3 regions of the Pseudoalteromonas sp. MMG024 genome follow, and region 3 is predicted to be linked to each of the others. Evidence: predicted binding sites of a transcription regulator. Region 3 holds the regulator's gene; each other region holds the start of a gene.
The links. The regulator sigma-54, encoded in region 3, starts transcription at its own class of promoters, with help from an activator protein. The targets are predictions, from matches to a motif close to GTTGGCACGNNNNTNGNNT.

Region 1: a site for sigma-54 is predicted at 4,784-4,802, ahead of L1068_RS08515 (DUF3192 domain-containing protein). Genes of this name have one in related genera too.
Region 2: a site for sigma-54 is predicted at 2,534-2,552, ahead of L1068_RS08725 (P-II family nitrogen regulator). Genes of this name have one in related genera too.

The regions. Positions count from the first base shown of each region.
Region 1 covers NZ_JAKFZO010000007.1:115,398-126,459, reverse strand. The annotation lists gene L1068_RS08540 (FAD:protein FMN transferase) at 1-628, shown strand, start outside; gene nqrM ((Na+)-NQR maturation NqrM) at 801-1,013, shown strand; gene L1068_RS08530 (M56 family metallopeptidase) at 1,055-3,025, opposite strand; gene L1068_RS08525 (BlaI/MecI/CopY family transcriptional regulator) at 3,035-3,421, opposite strand; gene L1068_RS08520 (LytTR family DNA-binding domain-containing protein) at 3,476-4,228, opposite strand; gene L1068_RS08515 (DUF3192 domain-containing protein) at 4,372-4,737, opposite strand; gene dinB (DNA polymerase IV) at 5,144-6,199, shown strand; gene L1068_RS08505 (leucyl aminopeptidase family protein) at 6,290-7,816, shown strand; gene L1068_RS08500 (methyl-accepting chemotaxis protein) at 8,221-9,858, opposite strand; gene L1068_RS08495 (DPP IV N-terminal domain-containing protein) at 10,003-11,062, opposite strand, start outside.
Region 2 covers NZ_JAKFZO010000007.1:159,612-170,673, reverse strand. The annotation lists gene L1068_RS08735 (histidine kinase) at 1-1,069, opposite strand, end outside; gene L1068_RS08730 (histidine kinase) at 1,088-2,296, opposite strand; gene L1068_RS08725 (P-II family nitrogen regulator) at 2,592-2,930, shown strand; gene L1068_RS08720 (ammonium transporter) at 2,941-4,173, shown strand; gene L1068_RS08715 (response regulator) at 4,291-5,388, shown strand; gene thpR (RNA 2',3'-cyclic phosphodiesterase) at 5,385-5,927, opposite strand; gene L1068_RS08705 (metalloregulator ArsR/SmtB family transcription factor) at 5,970-6,293, shown strand; gene L1068_RS08700 (ArsJ-associated glyceraldehyde-3-phosphate dehydrogenase) at 6,304-7,302, shown strand; gene arsJ (organoarsenical effux MFS transporter ArsJ) at 7,381-8,589, shown strand; gene hrpB (ATP-dependent helicase HrpB) at 8,620-11,061, shown strand.
Region 3 covers NZ_JAKFZO010000005.1:156,150-167,211, forward strand. The annotation lists gene L1068_RS06525 (SAM-dependent methyltransferase) at 1-303, opposite strand, end outside; gene L1068_RS06530 (bifunctional GNAT family N-acetyltransferase/hotdog fold thioesterase) at 429-1,328, shown strand; gene mgtE (magnesium transporter) at 1,361-2,722, opposite strand; gene L1068_RS06540 (HPr family phosphocarrier protein) at 2,846-3,118, opposite strand; gene rapZ (RNase adapter RapZ) at 3,134-3,982, opposite strand; gene ptsN (PTS IIA-like nitrogen regulatory protein PtsN) at 3,998-4,453, opposite strand; gene hpf (ribosome hibernation promoting factor) at 4,455-4,742, opposite strand; gene L1068_RS06560 (RNA polymerase factor sigma-54) at 4,765-6,261, opposite strand; gene lptB (LPS export ABC transporter ATP-binding protein) at 6,340-7,065, opposite strand; gene lptA (lipopolysaccharide transport periplasmic protein LptA) at 7,062-7,580, opposite strand; gene lptC (LPS export ABC transporter periplasmic protein LptC) at 7,582-8,133, opposite strand; gene kdsC (3-deoxy-manno-octulosonate-8-phosphatase KdsC) at 8,133-8,705, opposite strand; gene L1068_RS06585 (KpsF/GutQ family sugar-phosphate isomerase) at 8,702-9,664, opposite strand; gene L1068_RS06590 (calcium/sodium antiporter) at 9,674-10,657, opposite strand; gene mlaF (phospholipid ABC transporter ATP-binding protein MlaF) at 10,820-11,062, shown strand, end outside.

The DNA of each region.
Region 1 (11,062 bases), on a different contig from region 3:
TGACAACCGCCCTGAAACCATTCCGAGCGATGATGTGATTGCTGAAATAAAGCAGCATATTGGTGTTGATAAGCTCAAGCTATCAGAACAAGGCCTGATGAAAACAGTTGAAGGACTAGAGATTAGTTTCTCAGCTACCGCTAAAGGCTTTGGTATTGATAAAGTAGCCGAGTATTTAGATTCACTGTCGTTAACTAATTATATGGTTGAAATTGGCGGCGAAATTCGTACTTCAGGTCACAAGCCAAACAACGTGCCTTGGGTATTGGCTATCGAACAACCAGATAGTGAACCTGGTACACGTGAGTTTCATAAGTTAATTCGCGTAAATGACATTGCTATGGCAACTTCAGGTGACTATCGTATATTTTACGATGTTGATGGCGTACATTACTCTCATCTTATACACCCTGAAACGGGCAAGCCGGTGCGTCAGGACTTAGTTTCGGTAACAGTGCTTCATGCGTCAGCAATGACAGCGGACGGCTTAGCAACCGCGCTAACTGTAATGGGCACAGAGCAAGCGAAACAATATGCAGAGCAACATAACCTGGCAGTATACTTAATTAGTAAAACGCCAGAAGGTCTAGAAACCTACGCTAGCAACGCGTTTCAGCCGTACCTGTAAGTTATTTATTTGCTTTACGGAGCAGCTAAGAGTTTTACGCTGCTCAATTTGCATATTTGAGAGTGAGACGGTTTTGAGTTTTGGATTGCTTTGGGTCAAGTATTAGCCAATTCAATATTACATTTTTTGTCTTGAGCGCGTATAATTGCGACACTTTTTTAAGGGGCCAACTATGTCTATATTTTTTCTTACTTTTGGATTACTCGTTATTATTGCACTAGCAATGGCTGTGGGTGTAATTGTACAAAAGAAATCAATGGCGAGTAGCTGTGGTGGCTTAGGTGCCATGGGCATAGATAAAGTATGTGACTGCGACGACCCATGTGAAGCACGTAAACAGCGTTTAGCGAAAGAACGTCGCTGGAATAAAGACCGCATTATCTAATCATTATAAAAAAGGCCATTAATTGATGGCCTTTTACTTATTTATCTATATCTATTTGCAATTCTACTGCCTGTAACAGGTCGTAGGTATTGGCCTGGGTCACTAAAGCCAAAGATTTTACTCATCTTAGTTGAAACCTTTTCATCGCCCTTCATTGCAGGCTCAAAACGCCATTCTTTAAGGGCGCGTGCAATGGAGCGCTTGAATCGGCTATTTACATTACCGCTATACTCTATATCTCTAATATGACCTTGCTCATCAATAGTAAATGTTACTGCAACATCCACGTGATTCTGTCGTGATGATGGCATTCTTGGGTGCTCAGGAATAACCGAATGAATAAGCTTGGCGCTAGTAAATTTTGGCTCTACAGCCACCTTTGTTTTTTCGGGCAATTTTTTTACCACTGGCGCAGCAGCTAACTTTTCAAAGTGTTTAGTTTTTGCAACCGATGGCGCTTTAACAGGTGAGGTTGTTTTAGCCGCTAATTGATTACTATTATGCTTGCTATCTAGCTGGGGTTTTACTTCAGTCGATTCAATAGTGTTAGCTGTTTGAGCTTCTTCAACTACTGCTGACTTAGGTTTTTGCTCTGTTTGTTTACTTGCTAATTTTTGCTGTTTAGCAGCCTCTTTTCCTTTTTTGTTAGTAACGCTACTTTTGTTTGTGTCACGCGTTTTTGAGAGCGAACTTTCCTTTGATGTTAATTTGCGTGCAGGTTTTGTGTCGCTCACTGTTTTTTTAGTTTGAGTATGCGTTTTATTCGTTGGTTTCCCTACGGTAGTACTTTTAATCGATGCTTTTTCTATAGCGTCTTCTTCTACTTTAGCAACTGTTGTTTCAAACGCTTTACTGGCTTGTTGTTCTTTGTTGGTTTGCTGTTTTTTATTGTTTTGCTGAGCAATAGGCTGTTGAGGCTTTTTATTTTCAGTAATCTTTGCGTCCAGCACCATAACATGTTGCTGGTTAGTTTGTGGAACTGGCGCCGGCTCGGTTTGTGTCATTGCTATAACTTTAGAGGCAGTAAAGATACTTGGAATAACGAATGCTGCCGCAAGTGCGGCGAGCCATTGGTTACCATAGCGTGGTGCGCAGCTATGCTGACCTACGGCGCGATGAATACGTGATGATAAGTCACCACCTGTTGCTGCCATGGCAAGCTCAGGAATATTGTGTCTAAGCGCTTCTGCTTCAGCTAATGCTCTGGCGTAAACTAACTGGTTACCACAGTGGTGGATTGCTAAATCATCACAGCAATACTCACGTTCTTGTCGAATTTGTTTAGAAATCCACTTTACTGCAGGGTGGAAGAATAATACTAACTCAACAAATGTTTGTACTAGGTTGACTAAATAATCGTAACGTTTGATATGTGCAAGCTCGTGTGCCATTAGCATTTCTAGTTGGGCGATTGATAATCCGCTTGCCAAATTTGCTGGGAGCAACACCACGGGTTTTATCCAGCCAATTGCCATAGGCACGTGCGCTGTTAATGATATAACCAAACTAGCACGTTTAGTTACAAAAAGGAGCGCTTTAAGCTGGTTGAAAATTAACTCTAGCTTATCTGATGGCTGCACAATATTGGTTGTTGTAAGCCTATGCACTTGCAGCATTTGCAAAGTGAGGCGCATGCTTAACACAATAATACCAGTCATCCACAACACAGCAACTAGAGGTGTAAAATCAGCTAATTGAAGCTGATGTGCAGTGTTAGATATACCAGAAGCTGCTATTGGTGATGCAATAACGTCATTTGTTGTAAATGTGCTTACATTAATTATTTCGTCAGGTTGCGACAGAACATAAAAAGTAACGGTTGGCGCAATAACACAAAGCATTAAACAGAATAATGAGAAAATATATCGGAATTGGCTGTGCTTATTGCTGGTAAGTTTATTTACACAAAAAAGTAGGCCCGCAATAACTAAGCCTTGCCATAAAAAATGTAAAAGCGTGAGAGAAATAAAATAGAGAGTATTACTTGCTAATAATGAGGGCAGTATATCCATAACGTTTGCTTACTTATTATTTTTTTCGAGAGAATCTAACAGAGTACGAATTTCATTAATTTCTTTAGTACTGGCTTTTTCGTCGCCAAGTGCGCGCATCACCAGATCAAAACGTGATCCACCAAACGCTTTGTTAACAATGTCTGACAGTAAAGATGATTGAGTGTGTTCCACAGAATATGCCGCGCTGTAGACATGCGCACGAGTTGACTCATCTCGTGTAACAAGGCCTTTTTCGTGCATGATTTGCAGCATTTTAAGCACAGTGGTGTAGCCTATTTTTTGGCTTTCACTGATATGTTCATGCAAAGTACGAACAGTGGCGGGTTGAATACGCCATAGCACATTAAGAATGTTGAGTTCTGCACTTGTTGGTACGCGTTTATTCTTATTCATAATTACGTCGCTTTTCGTAGATTGTTATTTACTCTACGAGATAGAGTTTATTTGTCAACCAATTAATCCTTGCATGTTCTGCTTGTAACGTCGGGATAAATTGAGATTGGCGCCGTCTTTTAAGGTAACAATATAGTCGCCGTTATCAGTAGGGCGAATTTCGCGTATTGCTTGCTTTTTGATGATCGCAGAGCGATGGATGCGAATAAAGCCAAATGGCGATAGCTGCTGTTCCATTGAAGATAATGTTTGGCGATGTAAAATCGTTCGCTCATCTTGGTTGAGGTGCAATTCAACGTAGTTTCCAGCGCCGCCAACCCAAGAAATTTCATCAGGTGTTAAAAATTTTATTCTACCGGCGTCTTTTAAAACGATTTGCTGGTCATCTAATTGGTTAGTCGAAAACCGTTGTACCAGTGAGCTCATCAACTCAAATTGCTGTTTTTCAGGCGCGAGTATTCTGGCTAGCTTATCTAATGTTTTGCCTAAACGAGAATTGACCATTGGCTCTAAAATAAAATCAAATAAATCACATTCAAATGCCTTAGCTGCATCAACGCGATTGCTTGATAATAATATGATTTCAGTTGAGTCTGCTAATGATTGAAGAGTAGGCCAATCATGTTCTTGAATAAGCTCATTTTGTACAAACAGTACTTTGGCACTGGTTTTTTTACAGGCTGCTATTAATTTGGCAAAACAAGATTCAACATTTGTTAGCTCAAAAAGTGAGTTGTCGATTTGTTGTGACAGAATGTCTGAGAATGTTGGGTCGTTGTGACCGACGACTAGATTGTATCTATCCATTTTATCCACCTAATTACGATGCCTTTCGTAATTAATATTACGAAACTTGTCGTAATAGTCAACGAATAAATGTAAGTTGATTTAAATGTATTGATTTAAAAGGGTTTTAAAGAAAAGGGCGAAACACTTCGCCCTTACACATATTAATTTTTTAACTGCTCAAGAGCGTGCTCGCCCCAGCCTGTTAGTTGATTATTTTTAAACACAAGCGGCGTACATTCGTCTTTTGTTGTTTTACCGTCAGAATGAATAGAGTTTGTTGCGTAGTAAAGAACGCGATATTCAGTGTCGTTTTGTTTTACTAGCTCAGAAAAATTTGGCGTACCAAGTTTATTGAACACGTGTTGATACTCTTTTCCAATTTCCATATTGGCAATCGCTTTGCGGTTTTTTTCGTGGGTTCTTTCCCAGCTAGATGAGTAGTCTGATTTGCCTTCACCGCCTACCGCAACAACACAGCCTGTTAAAAGTGGCAATGTGAGCGCTGATGCTAAAACTAAGTATTTCATAGAAGATCCTTGAATGATATTTCAAATATTATAATTTTCTAGTTATTAGCAGAAATAGTGCCAAAAAATTAAATTTTTATTTATCAGTTTGTTACTATTTTTATAATTTCTGGTTTTGGTGATATTTACGAAATTTTAGTGACTTTGACTAGTTACCATCGCCGTATATTCGCTTTTTTCAAGGTGTGGTTTAATCCTCGCTTTCTGTGGATATTTATTGTACCTAAATGAATATTTACAAAACTTCAATACTCTGCTTATGCTGTTATCTGCATTCATTTTCTTATCAATAAAATGAATGCAGATAAAGGCATCTTAAAACTTAACACGCCGCAAAATAAAAACTTGCTGAATCAAATAAGTTTGATACATAATAAACTGTATATATAAACAGTGTTTTGTGATTTTGAAAAAATTTATACATATTGATATGGATTGTTTTTATGCAGCAGTCGAAATGCGAGACAATCCAGAGTTGAGAGGTAAGCCAATCGCAATTGGCGGTAAACACCGTCGTGGTGTGTTGGCAACCGCAAACTATATTGCGCGTCAATATGGTGTGCGCTCAGCAATGTCTAACTATAAAGCGTTGCAACTGTGTCCAGAATTACTGATTGTTCCCGGTAGAATGGCAGTATACAAAGAAGTGTCTAATCAAATTAGAGAGATTTTCGCCAAATACACAGATCTAATTGAACCGCTTTCTTTAGATGAAGCCTATTTAGATGTAACCGATTGCACACAGCACTCAGGCAGCGCAACACTTATCGCTAATGCGATTCGTGATGAGATTTTTGAAACAACAGGTTTAACGGCGTCGGCGGGAATCGCACCCATTAAATTTGTGGCGAAAATTGCCAGTGATGAAAACAAACCAAATGGCTATTGTTTGATCCCTCCTCATCGGGTGCAAGGGTTTTTAAAAGCGCTTAACCTTAAAAAAATTCCTGGTGTAGGTAAAGTAACCTTAGAGAAATTGAATGCATCAGGTTTGTTTGTTGGTGAAGATGTATTAAACCTCGGTTTAAATCAAATGCAGGTAAAGTTTGGCACTTGGGGTGCTGAGTTATTTAAAAAGTGTAATGGTGAGGTGATTGGCAAAATAAATACATCACGTATTAGAAAGTCACTTTCAGTTGAGCATACCTACGAATATGATAAAACATCGCTAGAACAATGCTTAGCAGAGCTGCCAAAATTAAAAGATGAGCTTGATACAAGGCTACAAAGTAAAGGGCTGTTAAACAAAGTGTCTAAGCTTTCGGTAAAAGTTAAGTTTAACGATTTTGTTTCAACAACCGCGGATTACAGCTGCACGCATTTAGATGATGATATTTTTACGCGTTTAATCGAAAAAGCCTACTTACGAGGCGGAAATAAAGGCGTGAGATTACTCGGTTTAGGTGTTGGTTTGTCTGAAAATAGCTACGAACAAGAGCAGCTTGCAATGTTTGAATCTTGATTTTTATAAATTTGCCCTCATATTTAAGCCATCTTTTCTAAACTTACGCGTTAACATTATGCGTATTTATTCGTTCAGTAAGGTTCAAAAATGACTTCACCAAAGGCCCTGCAAGCGGCATCAACTTCAGATCTACCTCAATATGTTGATAGTTTAATTATTATCTCGCCAGACTTGGCACTGCTCCCAAATGATTTTCGCGATAGCGTAATGGTTACCGCGCAATTCGATAAGCGCATAGGCCAAAAAGCACTATTGTTGGTGAATGACAATGCACCTGGAAAACGTTTAGTGATTGCACCAACAGGTCCTTTAGAGCGTGACTATGACGATGTGCGTCGCTATTTCGATGCGGCGAAACAAGGTGTATTAGAAGCAAAACAAGCGGGTGCAACAAACCCTGCAATTTTAGTCTTGGGGCAATTAGATGATCGTTATCAGCAAGCTACAACCGTTGCGTATTTAGGTGCTTGCCAAGCATTATGGCAACCTCTAGAAGCACGTGAATTCCACGGTGCGGCAATTGAACCAGTTCAGTCTATTACTGTTGTTGGCGAATTTGATAGCCACTATGCAAATGCTATTGCACAAGGTCAGTACGCTGCGCGCGACCTTTGCGGTACTGAACCCGAGCGTATGGCACCTCCTAAATTTGCAGAATACTGTGAAAGCTTGTTTGCCAACAGTGCAGTGTCGGTAGAGGTGATTTCAGATACTCAATTTATTGATAAAAATTACCCGATGCTTAGCACTGTAGCCCGCGCATCATATGCGGTTGAGCGTCATCACCCGCGTGTTGTTAAACTTGAATATGTGCCTGAAGGCGATATTGAACGTACGCTATTATTTGTTGGTAAAGGCCTTGTTTACGACACAGGTGGTGCAGACTTAAAAGTAGGTGGTGCAATGGCGGGCATGAGCCGTGATAAAGGTGGCGCTGCTTCCGTTGCTGGCTTTATGAAGAGTATTGCAGAGCATCAACCTAAAGGGGTTAAAGTAGTAGCCTATTTAGCAATTGTTCGTAATTCGATCGGCTCTGACTGTTTTGTACCAGATGAAATTATCACTAGCCGTGAAGGCGTGCGCGTACGTATTGGTAATACTGATGCGGAAGGGCGCTTGGCAATGGGCGACCTATTAAGTGAAATTAAAGATGTTGCTAAGGGTGAAGTTAACCCTGTTGTATTTACCGTTGCAACATTAACAGGACACGCTGCACGAGCAATGGGCCCTTATACTGCGCTTGTTGAAAATGGTGCATCAAGAGCGCTGAACTTATCGCACAATATCGCAACGCAAGGTGATTTATGGGCTGATGGTTCTGAAGTATCGCGCGAACGCCGTGAAGACTATAGCTTTATCGCACCTAAAACGTTAGCGGACGATGTATTGTCGAGTAACAATGCACCATCAGCAATTACCGCCCGTGGTCACCAGTTCCCAATGGCGTTTTTGGCTGTGGCATCAGGCCTTGATAAGCACGGCGCAAACTCAGAGCTGCCAATTCCGTACATTCATGTGGATATTGCTGGTAGTGGTGTTGAGGGTGGCGACTGGCAACACGGCAAGCCAACAGCAGCATCACTTGCAAGTATTTACGCGACATTTTGTAAATAATCTTAGGTGCAAAGCTACTGCTTATCAGAGTCTAAGGTTAACTTATCTCAACTCGTGGTAAGACGTTAGTAATTGCATTTACCTATAAAAAGGCCGAACAACTGTTCGGCCTTTTTCGTTGTATCAATAAACTTTAGGGTCTGTTGATCTTTGCTGTTCTATTTTTGTTCTGTTTGAACGTGCTTTTATCGCGGCGCTCGATGTGTGGCCTAGTAATCTAAGCGAATATCGAGCAACAATGAGAAAAGTGCGCTCAAAAGAACCGTTCGGCAGCGCTTGATTGGCTTTTCTACTGTGTTATCGGCTGACTCACATAGAATAACTATGCCACGCAGCCTCTGCCTTGTATAAAACCCAATCAAACTGCTGCAAAAACTAACTTGAAAGATCAACAGACCCTAGTATTACTCTAATTTAAAGCGATTGACCACAGCATTCATTTGTTCACTGCTGGCTATCAGCTCATTGCTTGCGCTATTTAATTGATGGGTGTTATTGAGTGACTCATCTGCCATGCCTGCTAATTCATTGATGCGCATATTTGCTTCGCTAGCTGCTTGGCTTTGCTCTTCTGTTGCACGGGCAATTTGGCTATTCATTTCAGAAATCACATTCATTAACTCATCGATTTGATTGAGCACCTCATCGGCTTGACTTGCCTGAGTAACAGTATCGCGAGAGGTTGACTGTGACGCACTTACCGCAGACACCGCTTCTTGTGCGCCTTGCTGTAACTTTTGGATCATTTGTTGAATTTCTTCCGTGCTTTGCCCTGTACGACTAGCAAGTGTTCTTACTTCATCTGCAACTACTGCAAAACCACGCCCTTGTTCACCTGCGCGTGCGGCTTCAATTGCTGCATTTAATGCAAGTAAATTGGTTTGTTCTGCAATGCCTCTAATTACATCCAGTACAGCGCCAATGTTGTCACTTTCTGCGGCGAGTGAGGCAACGACGTCACTTACATGGTCAATATTATTCGATAGCGATTCTATTTGACTGATAGTTTTAGTGACGACCTCTTTACCTGCTTGTGTGTTTTCTCTAGCTTGATTTGCAGCTTGCTCTGCAGCATTTGCGTTATCACTTACTTCTCTTATCTGTGCGGTCATTTGCTCCATTGCAGTTGCCACTTGGGTGGTATTATCAGACTGCATTTGGATATATTCTTGGCTGTTATCACTGGTTTTTGACACTGTGTTTGCTTGCACTAGAACTTGCTCTGAGGCACTTGCGACTTGTTCTAATGAGTCGCGTATTTTGTCTGAGTATTGATTGAAGTAGCCAGAAAGTCGCGCAATTTCATCATTACCATCAGTGGTGAGCTTTCGCGTTAAGTCGCCTTCACCTTGCGCAACATCTTTCATTAGTTTCGTTGCTTCAATCGTGGGAGTAATAATACTTTTACCAATTAAATATGCCGCTACGCCGACAATTAAAATAATTAAAAGCGCTTCAATTAATAACGCAGTTGCCTGCTGCACAAATAATTTATTGAGGTTGTCTAGGTAAATGCCAGAGCCGATGATCCAGCCCCATGGCTTAAAACCTTTTACATATGAAATTTTGTCAACGGGTTCATCTGCCCCCGGCATCGGCCACTGATATGGTACAAAACCTTCGCCTTGTTGTCTGACGATATTGGCCATATCGACAAATAATCGCACGCCATTGGGATCTTTCACGTTACTGAGTGATTTGCTATTAAGTTCAGGTTTAATCGGGTGCATGATCATATTTGGTGTGGTGTCGTTGATCCAATAGTAGTTATTACCTTCATATCGTAATTTACTAATGGTTGCTTTGGCTGCGTCTTTTGCTTGTTGCTCGCTGAGCTCACCGCTAATTTGTTTTGTGTGGTATGCGGCGATTACGCTGTGCGCGGCTTCAACGATGCTTTTGGTTTTTTGGTAGGATTCGTTTTTAAGTAAATCGTATTGAGAATTTAAGGTAGCGGCACTGAGCAAGGCGAGGCCGAGTATGATTAAGCCAACCAGTATGGCCAATCTTTGTTGAATGCTGATGCGGCGAAGTGTTGTCATAATGCCACCTTCCGGTTACGTTGAATGTTTTAATATTAGACTATAAATTTCGAAATATAATTTGACCTAAGACATTATTTTTATAAAAGAAATAGAAAAAGCGGGCAAGCCCGCTTTTCGTTTATAAGACTAATTGTGTAGCCGTTACTGTTTGAAGTGACGGTTAAAAAAGTCGGTGATCGTTTGGTGTAGGTGAGTTTGTACTTTCTTACCTCGCAAGCTGTGCTTTGAGCCAGGATAAGTCATCATTTCAAACTGTTGTGCGTTGTCTTGCAACTGCTTAAATAACTTAGTTGCGTGAGTAAACAGTACGTTGTCGTCTGCCATGCCGTGATAGATCATCAGAGGGCCAGAGAGTCCTTCCGCATACGGGAAAACTGCACTTTGGTCATAGCCTTTAGCATTGGTTTGTGGGTGACCTAAATAACGCTCGGTGTAATGAGTATCGTAAAGAGCCCAGTCAGTTACCGGTGCACCAGATACGCCAGCTTTAAAGTAGTCGCCAGCTTTAAACATTGTCATTAACGCCATGTAACCGCCGTAACTGTGGCCATAAATACCAATACGCTCAGGGTCAACAAAATCTAAAGTACGTAAGAACTCGACGCCTTTGATTTGATCTTGTACTTCAACTTCACCTAAGTGTTTGTAGATTGGATCTTCAAACTTTTTACCTCGGTTGTATGAACCACGGTTATCCAATTGGAATACAATGTAACCTTGCTGCACCATGTATTGGAAGTAGAGGTTTTTACTGCGCCAACTATTAGTAACACGCTGTGCATGAGGACCACCATAAACATTAACCATTACTGGGTATTTTTTACCAGCCTCAAGCGTTTTTGGCTTAAATAAACGGTAATGCATTTGTTGGCCGTCATCAGCTTTTAATGTACCGTATTCTGGTTCAACTAGGTCGTTTAAATACGGTGTAAGAGGGTGGTTGTTATCAAGGCGATTCGGTTCTAACAAAGTAATAAAATTACCTAGGTTGTCACGTAACGATACTTGTGCCGGTTGGTTTACACTTGAGCTGCGGTCAATAAAAGTTTTGTTATCCTTCGCCATAACTACCGAATGGAATTTACCTGTGTCGGTTAAACGGCGAGGTTTTGATTTTTCAAATAACTTAGCCGAGTAAAGGTGGCTCTCAAGTGGTGTGTCAGCACGGCCTGAAAAGTAAATAAGGCCATTTTCTTCGTCA
Region 2 (11,062 bases), on a different contig from region 3:
TTGGCAGTTCAATCACTACTTTTCTGCGCTTACCGCTTTTAACTAAAACGATGCTGGCATCGTTACTATACTGGTGCTCTAAACGGCTTTTTACATTATCGAAATGTTCAGTATCTAAAAAGAACTTACCGTGGCTTTGATGCGCAATTTCGATATGATATTTTTGGTGTTTTATAAAGCTTGCTATCGTCAGTTCGCCGTCGCGGTTACGCGCAGTATTGAGTAAAAACGAACAGATAAAAATAAGCGACATACTTGGGATATTAGGTGATATATCAGCATCATGAAGCTTTAAGCTGTAGCTACTTGGCGCACGTTTTTGTTCTTCAAGTAATTCTAGGTAATTGGTCAAACTGGTCAGTTCATCACTGAGTTTTGCGTCGGCTGTTTTACTCGACATCAAGTTGTAGCGAAAAAGGTCTGATGCTTTGGTTACAAGATCCGCTGCTTTTTCTTCATCAATATCAATTTGATGTTTAATAGCCTCCATGGTATCGAATAAAAACTCAGGGTTAACACGGTTGGTTAAAATTTGTAGTTTTTGCTTTTTAAGTAATAGTGCGAGCTGTTTATAATTTGAAATGCTAGCTGCGAGTACGTAACAGTAGCCCCACACTAAATTAAACACAATATAATAAATAATATAGGCTACGAGTGACTCGCCTAAGCCGTCCAAATGCATAATACTGTTTAAGTACTCTTCAAGAGAGTAAGGTACTAGTGCGAGAAATATAGGTAAACAATCTAAACCAATAATCACTAATGAGGTGATGGTGGAACTCGCTAATAGCAGTAAAAACAGTTTCCACTTAGTTTTAGCATAGGTTTTATAGTGTTTATAAATGCCGCGCAGCACGATATGAAATGCCGCAAATATCATTATTAGCTGGTAAGTGGTGAGTACCAGTGCGCCGTACCAACCAAGTTGAATGATTGGCATTGTTTTAGCGTCAGGTTCGTGAAAAACACCCCAAATTCCCAGGTAACTGACTAAGAATGAAATAAATAAGATCGGCCCTTGGTATCGCCAATAATTAGGACTGGTATTTCGAATGTAACTGAAATTCATAACCGGATTTTGACCTTTTTAAATTGGCAATGTTAAACATGCGATATATTTATCGTCTTTAAACTCAGCGTTTAACGAGGCATTTTCGTTATACATTAGCTGCAAGCGTTTAATTAAGTTTTCTTGCCCTGTACCTGTGCTTTCGACTTTATAGGTGCCTGTATAAATTGGATTACTTACTGTTACCACGAGTTGATTCTTTTGTTTAGCAATATCAACAATCAGCAGGCTTTGATCTTGCCTTGGCGCAATGCCGTGTTTAATTGAGTTTTCAATTAATGTAAGAATACCCATAGTAGGGACTTTAATATTTAAGCAGGTTTCATCTACATGCATTTCAATTAACAAACGCTCTTCAAGGCGAATATGCTCAATATCAAGATAGAATTCACAAATGCGTAATTCTTCTTTTAATTTTACCGTGGGGTGCTTATTGGCTGTTAAGTTGTAGCGAAAAAGCTCATTTAGTTTATCGATTAACTCTTTAGCAAGCTGTTTATCTTCGAAAATCATACCGCGAATACTGTTTAATGAATTAAACAAAAAATGCGGATTAAGCTGACTCATTAATAATGCAATCTGGCTTTGCTTAAGTTGTGTTTTAACTTGAAAGCGGCGTTTTAAAGCTGATAAGGGGAGGTAGCAAAACAACCAAAAAAGAAATGCACCGAATTGAGACTTTAATCGTTTCGAAGAGGCACGTTCAATCGCTTCTTGATCTCCATTATGAATCTTCTCAAGTTCCTCTCGCGCTTTTATATGTGCTTTGTCAAACCCTTCTTTAAAACCTCTTTTAAATTCAGATTTAGCTGTCGCATTAGTTGATGTTTCATCTTGAGTGTCTGTGTTTTTTTCAACTTCGCTGTTTGTTTTAACCTGATTAAGCGGATCTTTATCGGGGTTTGCTCGATAATAGGTAATTTCGTTAGCAATAGGCACAAACATGTCTCTGCTTATATCGCGGATACTTTTGCCTATAAATGAGCCGACAGTAACAAAGACCAAGCCACAGAGGAGCACTTTCATAAACCCTGCTTCTTTGTTGCGTAAGAAATTAATAGGGGCGCGAATTAAAAAGTGAGTAATAAGAAAGAAGCTTAAAGTGCGTATGCCAGCATACGCAAACACGTTTGCAAGGCCATGCATTTCCTTGTCAGTGTCTATATTTGACAGTCCGCCAAATAATAATATGAGAGCAATTAAAGCTTGGATAACCCAATAAGCCATTTGCTTATATATCCTTTGTTATTGTTTTTTATTCCATTGAGTTAGTACGGCTCAGCATAACAGCTAACTCAGACATAGCATATTGTGTCAAAAATGGTCACCAAAGCAAGTTTTTGCTGTTTCATTTTTTGCACCAAAACGTTCACAAACCCACAATTGCTGCACCTTTGTGGTGCGTTAACTTTGTTGTAACACATTGTAAATTACATAACTTTATGAATTAGATAAAAAAATATTATTGGCATAAAGGTTGGATTTAGTAAGTACAAATAAAAAACAACAACAGGTACACGTTATGAAAATGATCAGCGCCATTATTAAGCCGTTTAAGCTTGATGATGTTAGAGAAGCGATGTCAGATCTTGGCATTGAGGGCATGACAGTAGTCGATGTAAAAGGTTTTGGACGTCAACGCGGGCACACTGAGCTATATCGAGGCGCAGAGTACCAAGTTGATTTTATTCCAAAAATTAAAGTCGAAATTGCAACGCAAAGTGACAATGTTGACCGAGTGGTTGAGGCAATTACCAATGTGGCACAAACCGGCAAAATCGGTGACGGCAAAATTTTTGTCTATGACCTAGAGCAAATTGTTCGTATTCGTACGGGCGAGTTAGACGAAGCGGCAATTTAAGGGGAATGTCATGGAAAATACAGTAGTTGAATTAAAGTTTGCGCTCGACACATTTTACTTTTTAATGTCTGGCATCTTAGTAATGTGGATGGCTGCAGGTTTCGCAATGTTAGAAGCGGGCCTAGTACGTTCTAAAAACACCACTGAAATTTTAACGAAAAACGTCGCGCTTTACGCGATTGCATGTACGGTTTATCTGATTGTTGGTTACAACATTATGTATGTTGATAATGCCGAGGGTGGTTTTTTACCGTCATTGGGCATGCTGATTGGTACTGAAGCGGCAGATGCTGACCATGCATTGCAATCAGACTTTTTCTTCCAAGTTGTGTTTGTTGCAACGGCAATGTCGATTGTTTCAGGTGCAGTTGCTGAGCGCATGAAGTTATGGTCTTTCCTTGTTTTTTGTGTGGTGTTAACTGGTTTTATATACCCATTAGAAGGTTACTGGACTTGGGGCGGTGGCTTCTTATCAGAGATGGGATTTGTTGATTTTGCAGGTTCAGGTATCGTACATATGGCGGGGGCAGCGGCTGCGCTTGCTGGTGTATTATTACTGGGAGCACGTAAAGGAAAGTATGGTAAAAATGGTGAAATCTACCCAATTCCGGGCTCTAATTTGCCGCTTGCAACACTGGGTACATTTATTCTTTGGATGGGTTGGTTTGGTTTTAATGGTGGTTCGCAATTGCTGCTATCAGACAAAGAAAATGCCACAGCAGTGAGTCAAATCTTACTTAACACGAACGCGGCAGCGGCTGCTGGTGCAATTTCAGCACTATTACTTTGTAAAGTGTTATGGCGTAAAGCTGATTTAACTATGGTATTGAATGGCGCACTTGCAGGTCTTGTTGTAATTACCGCAGAACCTGCATCGCCAAGCCCGTTACTCGCGGTTCTGGGCGGCGCGCTAGGTGGCAGCTTAGTTGTGTTCAGCATTGTGGCGTTAGATAAAGCAAAAATTGATGACCCAGTAGGTGCGATTTCAGTTCACGGTGTATGCGGCTTCTTAGGCCTTATGTTAGTGCCGTTATCAAATAGTGATGCGACTTTTGTAAATCAGTTAATTGGTGCGGTAGTAATCTTTGTCTTTGTGTTTGTAAGCTCATTTATTGTTTGGGCGGTACTTAAGAAAACTATGGGTATTCGTGTTGGCGAAGAAGAAGAAATCAACGGTATGGACCAACACGATTGTGGTGTAGATGCGTACCCTGAGTTTGTTACCGTACGAGGTAATATCTAACCAGCTAGTTTGGTTTAAGTTGTAAATATGTGAAAGCCCAATGCCTTATGGCGTTGGGCTTTTTTATTTGTAATATTATTCTATGCTTAGTACTGGTGCTATTAACGTGTTTAAACTATGAAAATAGACTTACTGATTGCGGAAGACGATATTTGTTTAAATGACCTTGTTGCCTCAAGCTTGACCGATGAATACTTAGTGTCGCAAGCGTATAATTTGGAGCAAGCGAAAGCCTTGTGCGATAAGTCTCAATTTAGTGTCATTGTTTTAGATTACTACTTTCCCGATGGCGAAGGGGTTGAGCTTATTCATCATATTAAAAAACAAGGCAATAACCCAATTATCGTGTTTTTAAGTGCCTCTGAAGAACTTGATACCAAAATGAATGCATTCAATGCAGGTGCGGCAGATTGGATTGATAAACGCACATTCATTCCCCCTTTACTGTTAATTAAAATTAAAAAAGCGCTCGCTAACCGACAAGAGTTTGATGCGCTTAAAGAAGCTGAGCAGCAGGCAAACACAGCAGTATTTTCTGCAATGTCTGATTCTTTTATGTGGGGTAATACGGCAAGAGCGATTCAAGGTTGCCTTTCTTGCAGTAACTACAACGAGTTTTTAGTTCATATTTTTTCGTACTTACAAAGTTTAGAGCTCACAGCATCGATTGCGTACAGTGAAAATAGTCAGATAAGTTATTGGGATAGTCCTTATGCTCGAGCATGTGGCATGGAAGAAGATCTTTTTAAATTAGTAATGCAAAAAGACGAGCGTATTATTAACGCTGGGCGTCGATATTTTTTCAAAGACAGTTATATCTGTATTTTAATTAAAAATATGCCTGAAGACGAAGTACGAAAAGGGCAAATTTTAGATGTGGTAGCGGCCTATATTGAATGTGCAAATCATCAAGTTAATATGCTCAACCAAGAATACGTAAAACAACTGTATTTTAAAAAAATTGCGTTTGAATTAGATGATTTACAGCAAAAAATGGGGCTTTTTACAGAACAAACTCAGCAAATTCAAAGCCACCAATCACTTAAGTTTTTTGAGATTTTTAGCCAGCTAGAACTCACCAATGACGAAGAAAGTAAGTTAACAGAGGTAACCGATGACACGTTAATGAAGTTTGAAGACCTCGCCTATAGTCATGTAAAAATTATTAATAGCTTAAACAACGTGATTAAGGACTTTAAGCGTCAATTGTCTTAATCGGCTTTTAGCGGAAATGTTTCGATTGGTATATAGCGTAACTGGTTATTAATGCGCGTCGAGTGAAACAGTTTAAATTCACTATAGGTCACGTCAAACGGCGTGATTTTTTGTATTATTTGAGGGGGCTGTTTGCAGTTTCGTATTAGCGTAACGTGCGGGTGATAGGCAAACGGGTTAGTGTAAAGTTGCAGTTTTTCACCTTCATCGCGCAATGTATTGGCAAGCTGTGTTAATGAGTTGGGCTGGCTTGTTGGTTTTAAATAAAAAATCCCACTATTTTGCCAAAAGCTTGTCTCTTCAAAGCGCAAGCTAAATGGGGACACCGTTAAGCTGTGTGCAAATTCAATTAAAGCTTTTTGTGTTTTTATTGGCACATTCGGTAAAAACGCTAAGGTTAAGTGCAAATTACTTTTTAATATAGGCTTACGTTTGTTTTCAATGTTTGACGTTAACCAATTGAATAATTTGGATTTATCTTCTTCGCTAAAATCTAAGCCAAAAAATAGCCGTTTATTTTCTTGATTTTTATCTGTCATCTTTTAATATTTGCTTATACGTATATATGTTTAAGCGAATTTATGGTTGTAGCACAATTTCACAAAGCACTCAGTGAGCAGACCCGCCTTCGAATTATGGCTCTTATTTTAGAGCATAAAGAGGTATGTGTCTGTGATCTCGTTGCCGTTTTAGATATGCCACAAGGTACGGTTAGTCGCCATTTAAGTTATTTAAAAAAGTCAGGGCTTGTGCAGTCAGTTACTCGCGGTACATGGCGCTTTTATCAATTAAGTGAATCGCTCAGCCAGCCGCTGTTAGCGATTTTGAAATTAACACTCGACACACTAAATAGCGATTGCCAAGTGCAACGTGATTTAACTTCTTTCAAACCTTCAAATTGTTAGGCTGTTTATTATGAAAATTGCGATTAACGGCTTCGGTCGTATGGGTAAATTATTAGCACGTATCGTGTTAGCTGAGGAAAACCATCAGTTGGTTTATATTAATGATCCCGCAGCAACAAACGAGGCGATTGCCCACTTGCTAGCGTTTGACTCAGTTCAAGGACGCTTTAAAGATAATGAAATTCATGCAGACGACAGCCATTTATATGTCGCTGAGCAGAAAATTAGCTTATTTCATGAGTCAAAGTTAACTGATCTACCTGTTGATAACATTGACTTATTAATTGACTGTTCGGGGCTTTACCGAAAATCGGAGCTATTTCAACCTTTGTTAGATAAAGGGCTAGCGCGTGTTCTTGTTTCTTGCCCAGTAAAAGACGAAGGCGCGATTAATTTAGTTTATGGCGTAAATCATGATTTATACCTAGCAGATAAACATAAAGTGGTTACGGCGGCGTCGTGCACAACTAACTGCCTAGCGCCTGTTGTAAAGGTATTAAAAGAAACAGTCGGCATAAAACGTGGCTCAATGACGACTATTCACGATATTACCAATACCCAAACTATTGTTGATAAAGCTCATAAAGACTTACGTCGTGCACGCGCTTGTGGTGAATCGTTAATTCCAACAAGCTCGGGGTCGACAACAGCAATTATGACGATTTTCCCAGAGTTGAAAGGCAAGCTTGATGGCTTAGCTGTGCGCGTACCGCTGTTAAGCGGCTCTCTGGTAGACTTAGTAATTGAAACTGAAAAACCAACCAGCGTTGAAGACATTAACAATGCATTTGAGCGCGCTAAATCAGGTGAATTAAAGGGGATTTTAGATATTGAAATGCGCCCGTTGGTTTCTGTTGATTTTGTTGGTGATACGCACAGTGCCATTGTTGATGGGTTGTCGACTCAAGTAATCGGCAAGCATTTAGTGAAAGTATTAGCTTGGTACGACAACGAAATTAACTATGTCTCACGTATGAATGACATTGTTAATATGATTGCCGCGTCATAACTTACCTTTTCTTCTTAAACCAAGGTGTTACAACGCCTTGGTTTAGGTTTTGTTTATCACTTCACGTAGCGTTAAATTATGTTAGCAGCATCAAACACAGTCGGTCAGGGAATTAAAGACTACATACAAATTACCCTAGCTTACTGGGGATTTACCTTAACTGACGGCGCACTGCGTATGCTGGTAGTGCTGTATTTTCATACTCTCGGTTATTCGCCAATTGAAGTGGCAATGCTATTTTTGTTTTACGAATTTTTTGGCATTGTTACTAATTTGTTTGGTGGCTGGTTGGGCGCCCGTTTTGGTTTAAAAGTCACTTTGTTTAGTGGCTTGCTGCTGCAAATTAGCGCGCTGATTTTGCTGGCGCAAACTCAATGGCTAAGTGTTGTTTATGTAATGCTATTGCAGGCAGCATCGGGCATTGCTAAAGATCTCAATAAAATGAGTGCCAAAACAGCTATTAAACAGCTTGTGCCAAGCGATGAAAGTAGCACTCTGTTTAAATGGGTGGCACTGCTTACAGGGTCGAAAAATACACTAAAAGGCTGTGGTTTCTTTTTAGGTGGTTTTTTACTCGCGCTATTTGGCTATCAAAACAGTTTGTATTTACTGGCTGCCGGACTTGGATTGATTACTTTAGTGGTTGCCTCTCAGCTAAAACAAAGTTTAGAGGCCAAATCATTTAAACCGAAATTTAGCCAAGTATTTTCATCAAGTAAAAAAGTAAACCTACTCTCGTTTGCGCGTTGCTTTTTATTTGCCAGTCGCGATGTGTGGTTTGTGGTTGCCTTGCCTGTGTTTTTAACCATGCAAGCGGGATGGTCGAGTACAGCAGTAGGTACTATGATGGCGTCGTGGGTGATTATTTACGGGGTTTTTCAATCAACTACGCCAAAAGTATTTAAGGCTTTTAATAAACAGGCCAATGCACAGTCAGCGGTATTTAGTGCGCTTGCATTGTTGGCTGTTTTGGTGGTTATGCTGGTGGCGATTTCTTACGGCCTATCACTGGTTAATGTGGCGATACTTGGACTAATTTTATTTGCCGTAATTTTTGCTATTAACTCTGCCATTCACTCATTTTTGATTGTGCATTACGCCCGCGATGAAGGTGCCTCGATGGATGTTGGCCTTTATTACATGGCAAATGCCTGTGGGCGTTTATTTGGCACTGTGTTGTCTGGATTATTGTTTCAGCAATATGGGTTAACAGCATGTTTAATAGTAAGTGCATTATTTGTAGCGATTTGCATTCCAATTACTGCGAAGTTAACGCAAAACAGTTAAAATTCAGCAAAAAATGAATGGATAGTTGTTTTGCTGCCGATTGAAAGTGTTTATCAAACTCTGGTTTCTAGATTATCGCAACATGAGCGCGTGGTGCTGCAAGCGCCACCAGGGGCGGGTAAATCAACTTGGTTGCCACTGCAATTAATTAAAGATAATCACTTCAAACGTATTATTATGCTAGAGCCACGTAGGCTTGCTGCACGCAATATCGCAAGCTTTCTGGCCGACTGTTTAGATGAGCCGCTAGGGCACACAATCGGTTTGCGCATTCGTGGTGAAAATTTTACCAGCCAACACACCCGTTTAGAAATTGTAACTGAAGGCATGTTGACACGTATGCTGCAAGATGACCCTGAATTAGACGGCGTAGATTTGGTGATTTTTGATGAATTTCACGAACGTTCAATTCAAGCTGAAACAGCACTCGCACTCTCATTTGAAGCGCAAATGGCTTATCGTGATGAACTTAAATTACTGATTATGTCGGCAACGCTTGATGGGGAGCGTTTAAGTTGTCACTTCGATGCACCGCTAGTGCAAAGTGAAGGGCGTCAATTTCCTATTGCTGAACATTATACTGCAGTTAAAAATGAAGCTGATTGGCTTGCGCAAATAGCGCCGTTAACCATTCAAGCAATGGCTGAACAAAGCGGCAGCGCACTGGTGTTTTTACCCGGCGTAAAAGAAATTAAAGCGATAGAGTCTGAGCTTATTGCAGCCAAAAACACAGGAAGCATCGCGCAAGATACTGCAATTTACGCACTGTTTGGCAAGCAAGACAAAAAAACACAGCAAGCGGCGCTTAAACCATGCTACGAAGGGCAACGGAAAATAGTACTCACCACCAATGTGGCAGAAACCAGCTTAACCATTGATGGAATTCGCATTGTTGTTGATTCAGGTAAAGAGAAAATAACCCAATACAATGTTAAAAATGGTATTAGCCAATTGCTTACTGTGAATATTGCTAAGTCGTCTGCAATTCAACGTGCTGGTCGTGCAGGGCGCATCGAAGCGGGTGTGGTGTATCGCTTAGGCAGTAAAGAGCATTTCGAGCGACGAGCAAGCCATGCAATACCTGAAATATTGCGCAGCGATATTAGTCAGCTTGCTTTAGAGTGCGCTAATTGGGGAACGTCAATTGACGACTTGGTGTTACTTGATAAACCATCACCCAAACAGATTGATGCGGCAAACAGTCTGTTATTGATGCTTGAAGCTATCACGGCTGATGGCAAGATTACCTCATTAGGTCAACAAATGTTGAGTTATGGTACAGAGCTGCGCTTTGCTCATATGTTGATAAAAGCAAAGCAGCTTGAAGCTGATTATACCGGTATCTATCATTTGGCAGTGTATCTGGTTGCGCTTTTTACCAGTCAGGCTAATCGCAGTAATGACCTTGCAACTGGGCTTAATTTTCAGCTTAAATCACCGCCCCCAAACTTTGATAAAGAACTACGCCTTTGGCTTAAACGTTTAAAATTAACTGCGGTTAATCATTTACCACTTGAATATTTATCGATTGTAATGGCGTTGGCATTTCCCGACCGCATTGCGCAAAAACGCGGTAACGGGTTGCGTTTAGCTAATGGCGCTGGCGCAACACTTTATGATGACTTTCCAATTTATGATGACTTGTTATGTATTGGTGATATGGGCGGTGCGACAGGGCAGCACGTATTTAATGCATGTAAGTGTGATTTAGCACAAGTTGAAAGGGCGCTGCCGTACTTATTTGAGAATAAAGATGTTGCACAGTTTGATGAGAGCGCTGGGCGTTTTATTGCCGAAACACAATATTGTTTAGGGCAGCTGATACTGTCACGTAAACCGAGCAATAAAGCGATTAGTGGTGATGAAAAAGCCGCTGCTTGGTGTCATATTATCGCGAAAAAAGGGTGGCAACTGTTAAACCTAATGTTTGACGTTGAGCAATACATAGTGCGTTTAACGTTAGCCCATCAATTTTCACCAAATGAGTTTCCGCAGTTATCAAAACAGCACTTATTTGATCATCTTGATACGTGGCTTTCGCCTTATTTAAACGACGTAAATAGTTTGGCGGCGCTTAAAAAACTGGATTTATTAGCGCCACTTAAAGGGTTGCTTGATTGGCAACAGCAAACGTTATTAGATGAGTTATTGCCAGAGCGATTAGTGGTGCCTACTGGTTCAAAACTAAAAATTCATTACCAAGTTGATGGCCCTGCAAAGCTCTCGGTAAAAATGCAAGAAATGTATGGCGTTGCAACCACACCTAAGCTTGCGAATGGTCAGCTATCGTTAGCCATTGAATTACTGTCACCGGCAATGCGTCCACTTCAGATCACGCAAGATTTAGCTGGGTTTTGGGCGTCGAGTTACCGAGAAGTACAAAAAGAAATGAAAGGGCGTTACCCTAAGCATTTTTGGCCAGACGACCCGGCCAATGCTAAGGCAACTAATAAAGTAAAAAGCAGAATGTAAT
Region 3 (11,062 bases):
AGTAATGTTGCAATGCGGGTAACTTGCATTAAGGTAATTACGAATTGCACCGCCACCTAATCCTACTTCTAATATATTGCTGGGCTCAGGTAAGGTTTGCCATAAGCTTGCTAATTGTTGCAAATGTGGCAGTAAAAACTGCTGAGGTTGTGTTAAATCGCTCACTGACTGTAATGTGTTGTCTATTAATAGCCACCTAACATCTTCAAGCTGCCTAATAGTGCATGTGCCTATTGGCGTTTTTCTTAAGCAAACAAGGGTGCCAAGCATGTTTGCGTTATTTACAAAATCAATAGATACCACATTAAGCCCTTGTAAACGCGTTCAATATTAAGCTTAGGCTAATACCAAAGTGTTTACCATCGAGTGATTTTATATTGTGCATTTTTAGGTTAATCTGTTGCCAATTAAAATTATAAGGAGTCGCTATGTTACAAGTTACGACACCCCAAAGCAGTCAAGATTGGCAGGATTATTATCAACTTAGATGGCAGGTGCTACGCGCCCCTTGGCAGCAGCCTCGAGGTTCTGAACAAGACGAGTTCGAGCAAGAAGCGGAACATCGTTTTATTAAAAATGAACAAGGACAAGTGCTAGGCGTTGCACGTTTGCATTGGAATACCGGTGAACAAGCACAAGTGCGTTATATGGCGGTGAATAAAGATCATCGTGGTCACCACCTTGGCAGCCGTTTATTACATGAACTAGAGAAACTTGCATGGCAGCAAGGTGCTAAAGAATTACTTTTGTTTGCTCGTGATAGAGCGGTCGATTTTTATAAGCGCCACGGTTATGTGGTTGTTGAAAAAGCGCACTTGATGTACGGCGATATTCAACATTGGAAAATGGTTAAAGTATGCCCGTCATGTCCAGGCTGGTTCCGCCGCCCTGAATGGACTAAGGTGCTGCAAAATACGTGGCGTGAGGATATTCCAATCAGCGATGCTATGGGCATAAAGGTTGAGAGTTATACCGATTGGCAATTTACTACGAGCGCTGAATTTAGTGCTAATCAAAACCTTCACGGTACGATGTTTGCCGGTTCTATTTATAGCCTTGCTACTTTAACAGGCTGGGGAGCAACCTATTTACATTTGAAAGAGATAGGAAGCGACGCTGCAATAGTGCTATCTGATGCAAGTATTAAATACCTGAAACCGCTAAAACAAGATCCTATCGGCAATGTTGATTTACACAAGTGCTCAGGTGACCTTTCTTGTTTAGAGCAAGGTGAAAAAGCAGTTTACAGTGTGCCTGTGCAAATTTTTGACGGTGAGCAACTGGTTGCTGAGTTTGTCGGTGAGTACACCTTGTTGCCAAAGAAGTAGAACCTAAGGTGATATAAGCGTAAGTGCTTATATCACGGTAACAGGAAGTAGGTTGCAGTGCCAAGGAAGGCAAAAATCCCTACTACATCTGTTACTGTTGTTAGAATTACGCCGCCAGCAAGTGCTGGGTCGATATCTAACTTCTTTAAAATAAGTGGAATTGTTACTCCGGCACAACCGGCGGCAAATAAATTCATAAACATCGCAAAGGCAATCACTAAACCGAGTGTGAAGTCCCACTGCCAAAGCGCTACTACCGAAGCAATTAACACTGCCCAAATCACGCCATTGAGCATTCCAATCGCTATTTCTTTACCAATTAACCAACGCTGGTTGGCATCGTTAATGTGGCCAACAGCCATACCGCGAATAACTAAGGTGAGTGTTTGGCTACCGGCAATGCCACCCATTGAAGGCACAATGCCGTTAAGCACAGCTAAAATCGGTAATATACCTAAGGTCGATTCGAAAAAACCTGCGACAAATGCAGCGAGGATTGCGGTAATTAAGTTTACGCCAAGCCACACCGAGCGGCGTTTGGTACTTTTTACAACGGGCGCGAAGGTGTCTTCTTCGTCATCAAGACCCGCCATACTCATCATGCTGTGTTCGGCTTCTTCACGAATTACATCAACAATGTCATCGATGGTAATACGGCCAAGTAATTGGCTGTCTTCGTCTACAACCGGGGCTGAAATCCAGTTATGACGTTCGAATAATTGAGCAACTTCTGACTCACCCATACTGACAGGGATAGCTTCAGATTCATTATCCATAACTTCACGTACAGTGAGTAACGGACTTTTTGTCAATAATGTTGCAAGCTGAATATCGCCTAAAAATTTGTTTTCTTTATCGACAACATAAAGCTCATCGGTACCTTCAGGCAATTCGCCTTTTAAGCGTAAATAACGCAAAACTACGTCAAGCGTGACATCAGGGCGAATCGTGATGGTATCGGTACTCATTAGAGCACCTGCGGTTTCTTCCTCGTAAGATAAAACAAATGTCGCGCGTTCTTGATCTGTTTTATCCATTGAGCCCAATACTTCTTGGTATACGGTATCGGGTAAGCTACGTAACACCTCTGCAAGGTCATCATCATCCATTTCTTCCGTTGCAGCGGCAATTAGCGCAGGATCCATTTGCGCGATAATGCCGTTACGCACATCTTCAGAAAGTTCTTCTAAGGTTTCACCTTGCAGATCAGGGTCAACCAATTGCCATAAAACAGTACGGCTTTTATGCGGTGAAGACTCCAACAATAAAGCAATATCACACGGTGGCATATGCGCTAGCATGCGTCGAACATGCACAAACATGCCGCTACTTAGGGCTTTTGTAACCTCATGTAGTTGTGTTTGTGAGTAGTCTTGTTCTAGTGCTTCTGGCATGTTCACCCTATTATTTATTGAAGGTTGGAGTGAATGATTGCAACTCTTTGATTTATTAGAGTTAACTTACGTCTAACTTATTGTAGCATTATTGCAGAAAAATGTTTTAACTAAGTTAGCTGTTTATTCGTCTTCGTTAAACTTAGCTTGAATTAAATCGCCTATGGCAAGTAACGCTTGATCTTGGTCAGGACCCTCACAACGCACTAATACCTCTTTACCTTGCGAGCTTTCTAACAGCATTAAACCCAATACACTATCAGCTTCAGCCGTTTTACCGCCTTGGGATAAACTAATTTTCGCATCAAATGCCATTGCGAGCTTTGCTAGTTGGGTTGCAGCGCGAGCATGTAGCCCTAACTTGTTTTCGATTAAAAATCGTTTTTCAACTGACATAATAGTCGCTTATGCTTATCTGTTTACTTGCTCACGATGGTGGGCTTTTACGTTTTTATGGTGTTTGGCGAAGCTATCAGCCAGTGTTTGCGCTAAATAAACTGAACGATGCTGGCCGCCAGTACAGCCAATTGCAACGGTTAAATAGCTACGGTTATTACGCTCTAAATGCGGTAACCAAGTTTCAATAAAGGTTTGCACTTGCCATGCAAATTTATGAACCACAGGCTGGCTAGAAAGGAAGTCGATCACCGGTTGGTCTAATCCTGTTAACGGCTTAAGTGCTGGCTCCCAATGCGGGTTAGGTAAAAAGCGGGCGTCAAAAACATAGTCAGCATGTTTTGGAATACCGTGCTTATAACCGAATGACTCAAACGTGATAATTAACTGATTTGATTTTTTACCGAGTACTTTCTCTCGTATGCTATCGGCAAGTTGGTGAACACTTAAGCCTGTTGTATCGATAAAAATATCTGCTTGCGAGGCGATAGGGTCGAGCAGTTTTTTCTCGGCTTCAATAGCTTCTTCAAGGGAGATATTATTCAGTGATAACGGATGCAAGCGGCGCGTTTCTGAAAAGCGCTTAATTAGCGTGCTATCATCACTATCAAGGTAAAATAAGGTCGGCGTTGCAAAACCAGGTAAATAGTCGAGTACTTCTTCTATCTCCTCTGGCTCTTTAGTCATATTGCGAGCATCAACACTCACTGCAATTTTATCGTATTTATCTGAAACTGAGCGGATCAACGAAGGCAATAAATTGACAGGAATATTGTCGACAACATAATACCCGAGATCTTCCAATACTCTGAGTGCGACTGTTTTTCCTGAACCAGAACGACCACTGACTAAAATAAGTTGCACTTACATCTCCCTTAGTTAACTCGCCTCACTACTAATGATTTGATATAGCTGATGATTATTTTCAGCGTGACGTAGTTGACGGCAAAACTGCTTATCTTTTAGTTTATCAGCGATGGTGGCTAAAGTCTGCAAATGTTGCTGGCACTTTTGTTCTGGTATGAGCAGTACGATAAAAATATCAACGTCTTTATCGTCAATGGCATCAAACGGAATAGGTGACTGATTTACAATTAAAAAGCCAATGGTATTTTGTAGGCCATCAATGCGGCCATGAGGAATGGCGAGGCCTTTACCAATACCCGTGCTACCTAGCTTTTCGCGTTGCAGTAAGGCTTCAAGAAACTCTTGAGAAGTAATATCAGGGGCTTGCTGATGGGCAAGGTCGCTAATAAATTCAAACAGTCTTTTTTTGCTATTAAAAAGGACCGCGGTTTTAGCGCAGTCCTCAGCAATAATATCGGTTAATTTCATTTTAGTGGCGAGAAAGTTTCTCTTTGTGCTTAATTACTTGGCGGTCTAGTTTGTCGACCAGGCCATCGATTGCTGCATACATATCTTGATGCTCGGTAGAGGCAAACAATTCGCCACCGTTAACATGCATAGTAGCTTCTGCTTTTTGTGATAGTTTTTCAATATCTAGAATAACGTGCACGTTATTTATATGATCAAAATGCCTCTCTAGTTTTGCAAATTTGTTAGTGACATAGTCTCTTAAAGAATCAGTAATTTCTACGTGACGACCTGTTAAGTTTAATTGCATAAGCATTTTCCTTCTATTTGGTCTAGATCAGGCTCTTGCGCTGATTAGACGGTGGTATGGATAGCGACTCACGGTATTTTGCGATAGTGCGTCGCGCCACTTTAATTCCTTGTTCTGCTAGTAAGTCGGTAATCTTGCTATCACTTAATGGTTTAGCAGGATTTTCCGCCGCAACTAGCTTTTTGATCAGTGCTCGAATCGCGGTGGATGAACACTCACCCCCATTTTCCGTGCTAACGTGGCTTGAAAAAAAGTATTTAAGCTCATAAATGCCACGTGGTGTATGCATGTATTTTTGCGTTGTTACACGCGAGATAGTCGACTCATGCATCTCGACCATTTCGGCAACGTCGTTTAAAACCATAGGTTTCATTGCTTCGTCACCATATTCAAAGAATGCCTGTTGTTGTTCAACAATGCAATTGGCTACTTTTAATAAAGTATCATTGCGACTTTCTAAGCTTTTAATAAACCATTTTGCTTCTTGCAAATGGTTGCGAATAAACTGGCTGTCAGTGCTTGATTTCATCGAGCGAGTAAGCGCAGCGTATTGTTCATTCACGCGGATCTTTGGCATGCTATCGTTGTTTAAATCAACGCGCCAGCGTCCTTTAATTTTCTTTACTGAAACATCGGGAACCACGTATTCAGGTTCTTCTTTTATGATGCTTTCAGCTGGCTTTGGATTAAGGCTATGTATTAATGTTAAGACTTCTTTTAACTCAGGCTCCTTGAGTTTAGCCTTCTTCATTATTGTACGATAATCACGTAACCCTAAAAGTTCCATATGGTTTGAGATTACGCTCTTTGTTTCGTTTAGCCAAGGGGTATTTTTGTCGTACTGATTGAGCTGGATCAATAAACATTCTTGTAACGAACGCGCAGCAATACCAACAGGATCAAAGAGTTGAACGCGTTTAAGTACCGCTTCAACTTCGTCTAGTTCAATTTGTTCTTGGTCGTCAGATTGCTGTACCGCTTCTAAAATTTCTTCGCTACTTTGTGTTAAATAACCCGAATCGTCTACCGCTTCAACAATTGTGGTTGCGATCATCTCGTCGGTGTCGCTGAACGGCGTTAAGCGTAATTGCCACATCAAGTAATCTTGCAATGATTCGCTGGTAGAGCCTTGATATACAGTATCGTTGTCAGGAGCTGGGGCGTTACTGACAGAAACAGGTGCGGCGCTGATATAATCATCCCACGACACATCCATAGCTAAATCTTCAGAAATATTCTCGTTGCTAAGTGCGTCGCTTGATTCAATTTCACTTTGGCTTGGCGCTGCTTCAATATCATCGCCGTTTAATGATTCGTCTTTGTTTGACTCAGTGTTTTCGTTGTTTTGTTTATCGTCACTGTAGTCAATGTCTTCTTCAAGTAAAGGATTGGCATCAAGCGCTTCTTGAATTTCTTGCTGCAAATCTAACGTACTCAGCTGCAACAAGCGAATAGCCTGTTGCAATTGTGGAGTCATTGTTAGTTGCTGCCCAAGGCGAAGCTGTAAAGATTGCTTCATGTAGTTATTCTAATCCTTCTTTCGATTTCAAGCCGCTAGTTAACAATTCAATTCCAAAGTTAAGGCCTATAACTATTACTATAGTCTGAATTGTTCACCTAGGTATACATCGCGTACTTTTTGGTTGTTTAAAACGTCTTCAGCCGTGCCAGATGCGATTAATTCGCCGTGAGAAACAATGTAGGCTTTTTCACATACATCTAAGGTTTCACGCACGTTGTGGTCTGTTATTAACACGCCAATGCCGCGATTTTTCAAATGCTCAATTATTTTCTTTATATCTATCACTGAAATAGGATCAACACCAGCAAAAGGTTCATCTAACAGGATAAATTTGGGGTTTGCGGCTAATGCGCGCGCAATTTCCACACGACGACGTTCACCGCCCGACAATGCCATACCCTGTGAATCTCGGATATGGCCAATGTTAAATTCTTCTAATAAATCATCGAGCGCTTCTTCGCGTTGCACACGATTAAGTTCTTTGCGTGTTTCTAGAATCGCCATGATGTTTTGATACACAGTAAGCTTTCTAAAAATCGACGATTCTTGCGGTAAATAGCCTATACCTAAACGGGCGCGACTATGCATTGGTTGCAATGTAATGTCATTATCATCAATGCGAATAACGCCATTGTCGCTCGGTACTAAACCAACAATCATGTAAAAGGTCGTAGTTTTACCGGCACCGTTAGGGCCAAGCAAACCAACAATGCTGCCAGCTTTCACTTCTAAACCAACATTTTTTACCACTTGGCGTGATTTGTAACTTTTAGCCAGCTTTTCGGCAATTAATGTGCTCATTGTCCGCCTTGTTCATTTTGCGTATTGATGATGGTTTTTACTTGGTTAGTTGAGTTTTCAGCTTTTTTAGACGTCACTGTTTCAGCTGCGCGATCATAGATGATGGTATCTGCTGACATCATGTCGCCATTTTGTTGAAATTTAGCGCCACCAGACATTGTAAATAATGATTTAGCCACATCGTAAGTGACTTTTTTAGCACTTGCGACAATGGTTGACCCATCTTCTTGTTCAGCACTAAATTTTACCGGGTCACCACTGGCAATAAGCAATTGCTGGTTATCTCCTAACTCAGCTCGTTTATGTGCTTCAAGGTAATCGGCGGTGATGGTCATGTTGCCATGCTTAATTTGTACATTATGGCGAAAAATACCGACATTTTCTTTTAAGCGAGCAGCTTGCTCATCGGCGTCAATCTCAAGTGGGTGCTTAAGTTTGATCTGCTCAGCGATAGCGTGTCCACTTGTGATACACAAAGTGAAGGCTAGTCCAGCGATTGACAGTAATTTCGTCATGTTATTGGTCATAATAAGTGGTCTTTGTATGGTTTATTAACTTAATAACTTGCTCTTCTAAATTAGCATTGAGGCCTTGTCCTTTAATTTCAAGTCCAGGACCTGTCATTTTTACTTCGGATTGAGAAGTCATTAGTTTGCTATTAATTAAATATTCTACACTTGCCGCTTCAATTGTATTGAGCATGATATTTGGCGTTAGACTTTTGGCAATAACGTTTTGTTCCAAAATGAGCTTTTCGTTATTGTAGAGCGTGGCCTCATCGGCTGTGAGTTGCCACACACCTTGTTCAGAAAAAATAGTAAATTGCGGTTTTTCAAAGTGGGTAAAACCTAAATCTTGATACATCGACATTTTTCGCGCCATTACTTTATGGCTAACAGTACCAGATTCATTAAAGTTGGTTTGTTTTAAGTCGGTTGCAATGTAATCAGGAATACTGGCAACGTTTTCAACAATCGGCTTTGGTTCTTTGGGTGTAAAGAAATAAGGCAACCAAAGCCAAACCATAGCAATGGTGAAAAGTATAGTAAGTGCAATACGCGCCGACATTAGCTGCTACTGCCTGCGTGGCTAAGTGTTTTGTCTTGGCTCAGCATAATTAAATCGGTCAGTTCTCTTACTGCGCCAAAACCGCCTAGCATGGTAGTTTTATAATCAGCGATGCGTTTTACCAGAGGGTGAGCATCATTGGTTGCTACAGCAAAGCCAACTAATTCCATTACGGGTAAATCAGGACTATCGTCGCCAATATAAGCAATGTTTTCGTTATCAAGTGATAGCGTGTTCTTTAAGTTATTAAAAGCGACAATTTTATCTTCTTGCCCTTGATAAATATGTTGAACGGTAAGGCTTTTCATGCGGTTTTCCACAATCTTTGAGTTGCGACCTGTAATTACCGCTACTTGTACGCCGCTGTTAATTAGTGACTTAATACCAAAACCATCTTTAGTGTGAAATGCTTTAAGTTCTTCACCATCATTACCAAGGTAAATGCGCCCATCTGAAAATACGCCATCGATATCGCAAATCAGTAGTTTAATTTTGCTGGCTTTTGCAAATACGTCAGTACTAGTTTGTGCATATAATTCGTTAAAAAGCTGTTGTGATAAAGTTAAACTCATAAAACACCTGCCTTAAGTAAATCCTGCATATTAAGTGCACCAATTGGCTGTTGTTGCTGGTCAACTACAAGCAAACCGTTTATTTTCTTTTGTTCCATTATGTTTAAGGCTTCAGCAGCAAGCATCGATTCATTTGCTGTTGTGCACTGTTTCGTCATCACTTCTGAAATAGCTGTAGCGTGAATATCAATGCGTTGTTCTAAAATTCGGCGCAGGTCACCATCGGTAAAAATACCTGAAAGTAATCCGTTATTGTCGACAACGGCTGTCATACCAAGCCCTTTGGCTGTCATTTCTAACAGAGCGTTTTTAACCGTTGTGTTTTCAGCGACCACAGGTAATGCTTCGCCTTGATGCATAATGTCTTTAAGCATTAACAATAGGCGCTTACCTAAACTGCCGCCAGGGTGTGATAAAGCAAAATCATCGGCGGTAAAGCCTTTTTCTTCAAGCAATGCAACAGCAATCGCATCGCCCATCGCCAAGGTTGCTGTAGTACTTGCTGTAGGTGCTAGTCCTAAAGGGCAGGCTTCTTCTGAAATAGCGATACAAATATGCACATTAGATTGTTGTGCAAGAGTTGAGTGTTGTTTGCCACTCATGCCTACGATTTTTGCACCAATGCGCTTGATTACTGGGATCAGGTTAATCACTTCTGCGGTTTCACCTGAATTAGAGATCATCAATAGCACATCATCTTGTGTGATCATGCCTAAGTCGCCGTGACTTGCTTCGCCTGGGTGGACAAAAAAAGCGGGTGTGCCAGTGCTTGCTAGCGTTGCTGCTATTTTATTACCGATATGACCCGATTTTCCCATACCAATGACAATAACACGGCCTTTGCAGTCATACATCAACTGACACGCATTGCTAAAGTCATCGTTAATATATTGAGCGAGTTGCTCAATGGCATTTTTTTCGATTTCTAAAACGCGTTTACCGCGAGCAATAAAGTTCATGACTTTGCCTTAAGCGCTTACTGTTGAGAAAATAAGGTATTGATATCCTAAAAAGGCAGCTAACAACAAACCGCCTTCAACACGATTAATACGGCGTGAACCGCGAATACTCAAACTCATTGCAATAAGGGCTGCTGTTGCACCTAACATAATTAAGATATCGCGGCTCGATACTGCAGGATCAACGCTTGATGGATTAATAATGCCCGCAAGCGACAATACCGCTAACAGGTTAAAGATATTTGAGCCAATAATGTTGCCTAGCGCTAAGTCGTCTTCATTTTTAAGTACGCCAGCAACACACGCCGCAAGTTCAGGTAAGCTGGTACCAATTGCAATAATAGTTAGGCCAATCACCAAATCGCTAATACCAAATAGTTTGGCAATATCGGTTGCAGATTCAATAATAAAATGTGAACTGATAGGTAAAATCGCCATGCCGATAACTAACCACATAAGAGCAATCGGTGTGCGTACATTGTCAGGCACTTCGTCACAGGCTTCGTCAACAAAGGGGTCGTGTTCGGCATTGGTTGCTTTGCTTTGTTTTACCGAGATAATGGTCACTGCAGCAATAAAAATGAAGAAACTCACCATAAGAGCAACGCCTTCACCGAATGCTAAATAGTTGTCCGATAAAATGTACCAAGCACCGAGCGATACTAGCATTACTACTGGCATTTCACGTTTTAGTGTACTCGATGACACACTCAGCGGGCGCAACAGCGCGGTAATTCCGAGTACTAGCAGAATATTAGTAATATTTGAACCAACCGCGTTGCCGACAGCTGTGTCTGTTTGTTTTGCTAGCGCCGCTTGCGCCGATACCATCATCTCAGGTGCCGATGAGCCCATCGCGACAATTGTTAAACCAATAATTAATGTTGGAATACCATAGTTCTTTGCCAGTGCAGCCGCACCAAAAACAAAGCGGTCCGCACTCCAAACTAAGCCGACAAATCCTGCAATTAAAATAGCAATTGATAACAACATTATTGAATAAAAACCAAAATTTAGATAACACCAAATAATATCAAATCTGGATTTAAAACACAGCTTTTGTAAGTGTTATTACAAATATTTACTTTTTCATAGGTTTCAGAACATTTTTAAAACGCTTAGAATACAGTGCGCAATTAATTCTAGGAGAGCGACTTGTCGCAAAGTTTAGTTGAAATAAAGGACGTTACCTTTTCTCGTGGCGATAGAGTGATTTATCAAAACATGAGCTTTAGCGTTCCTACAGGAAAAATCACCGCGATAATGGGACCAAGTGGTATCGGTAAAACAACCATGTTGCGTTTGATTGGTGGTCAGCTGAAACCCGATTCAGGCGACATTTTGTTTTCAGGTGAAAGCATTCCCAAAATGTCACGCAGCGAGTTATACCAAGCGCGT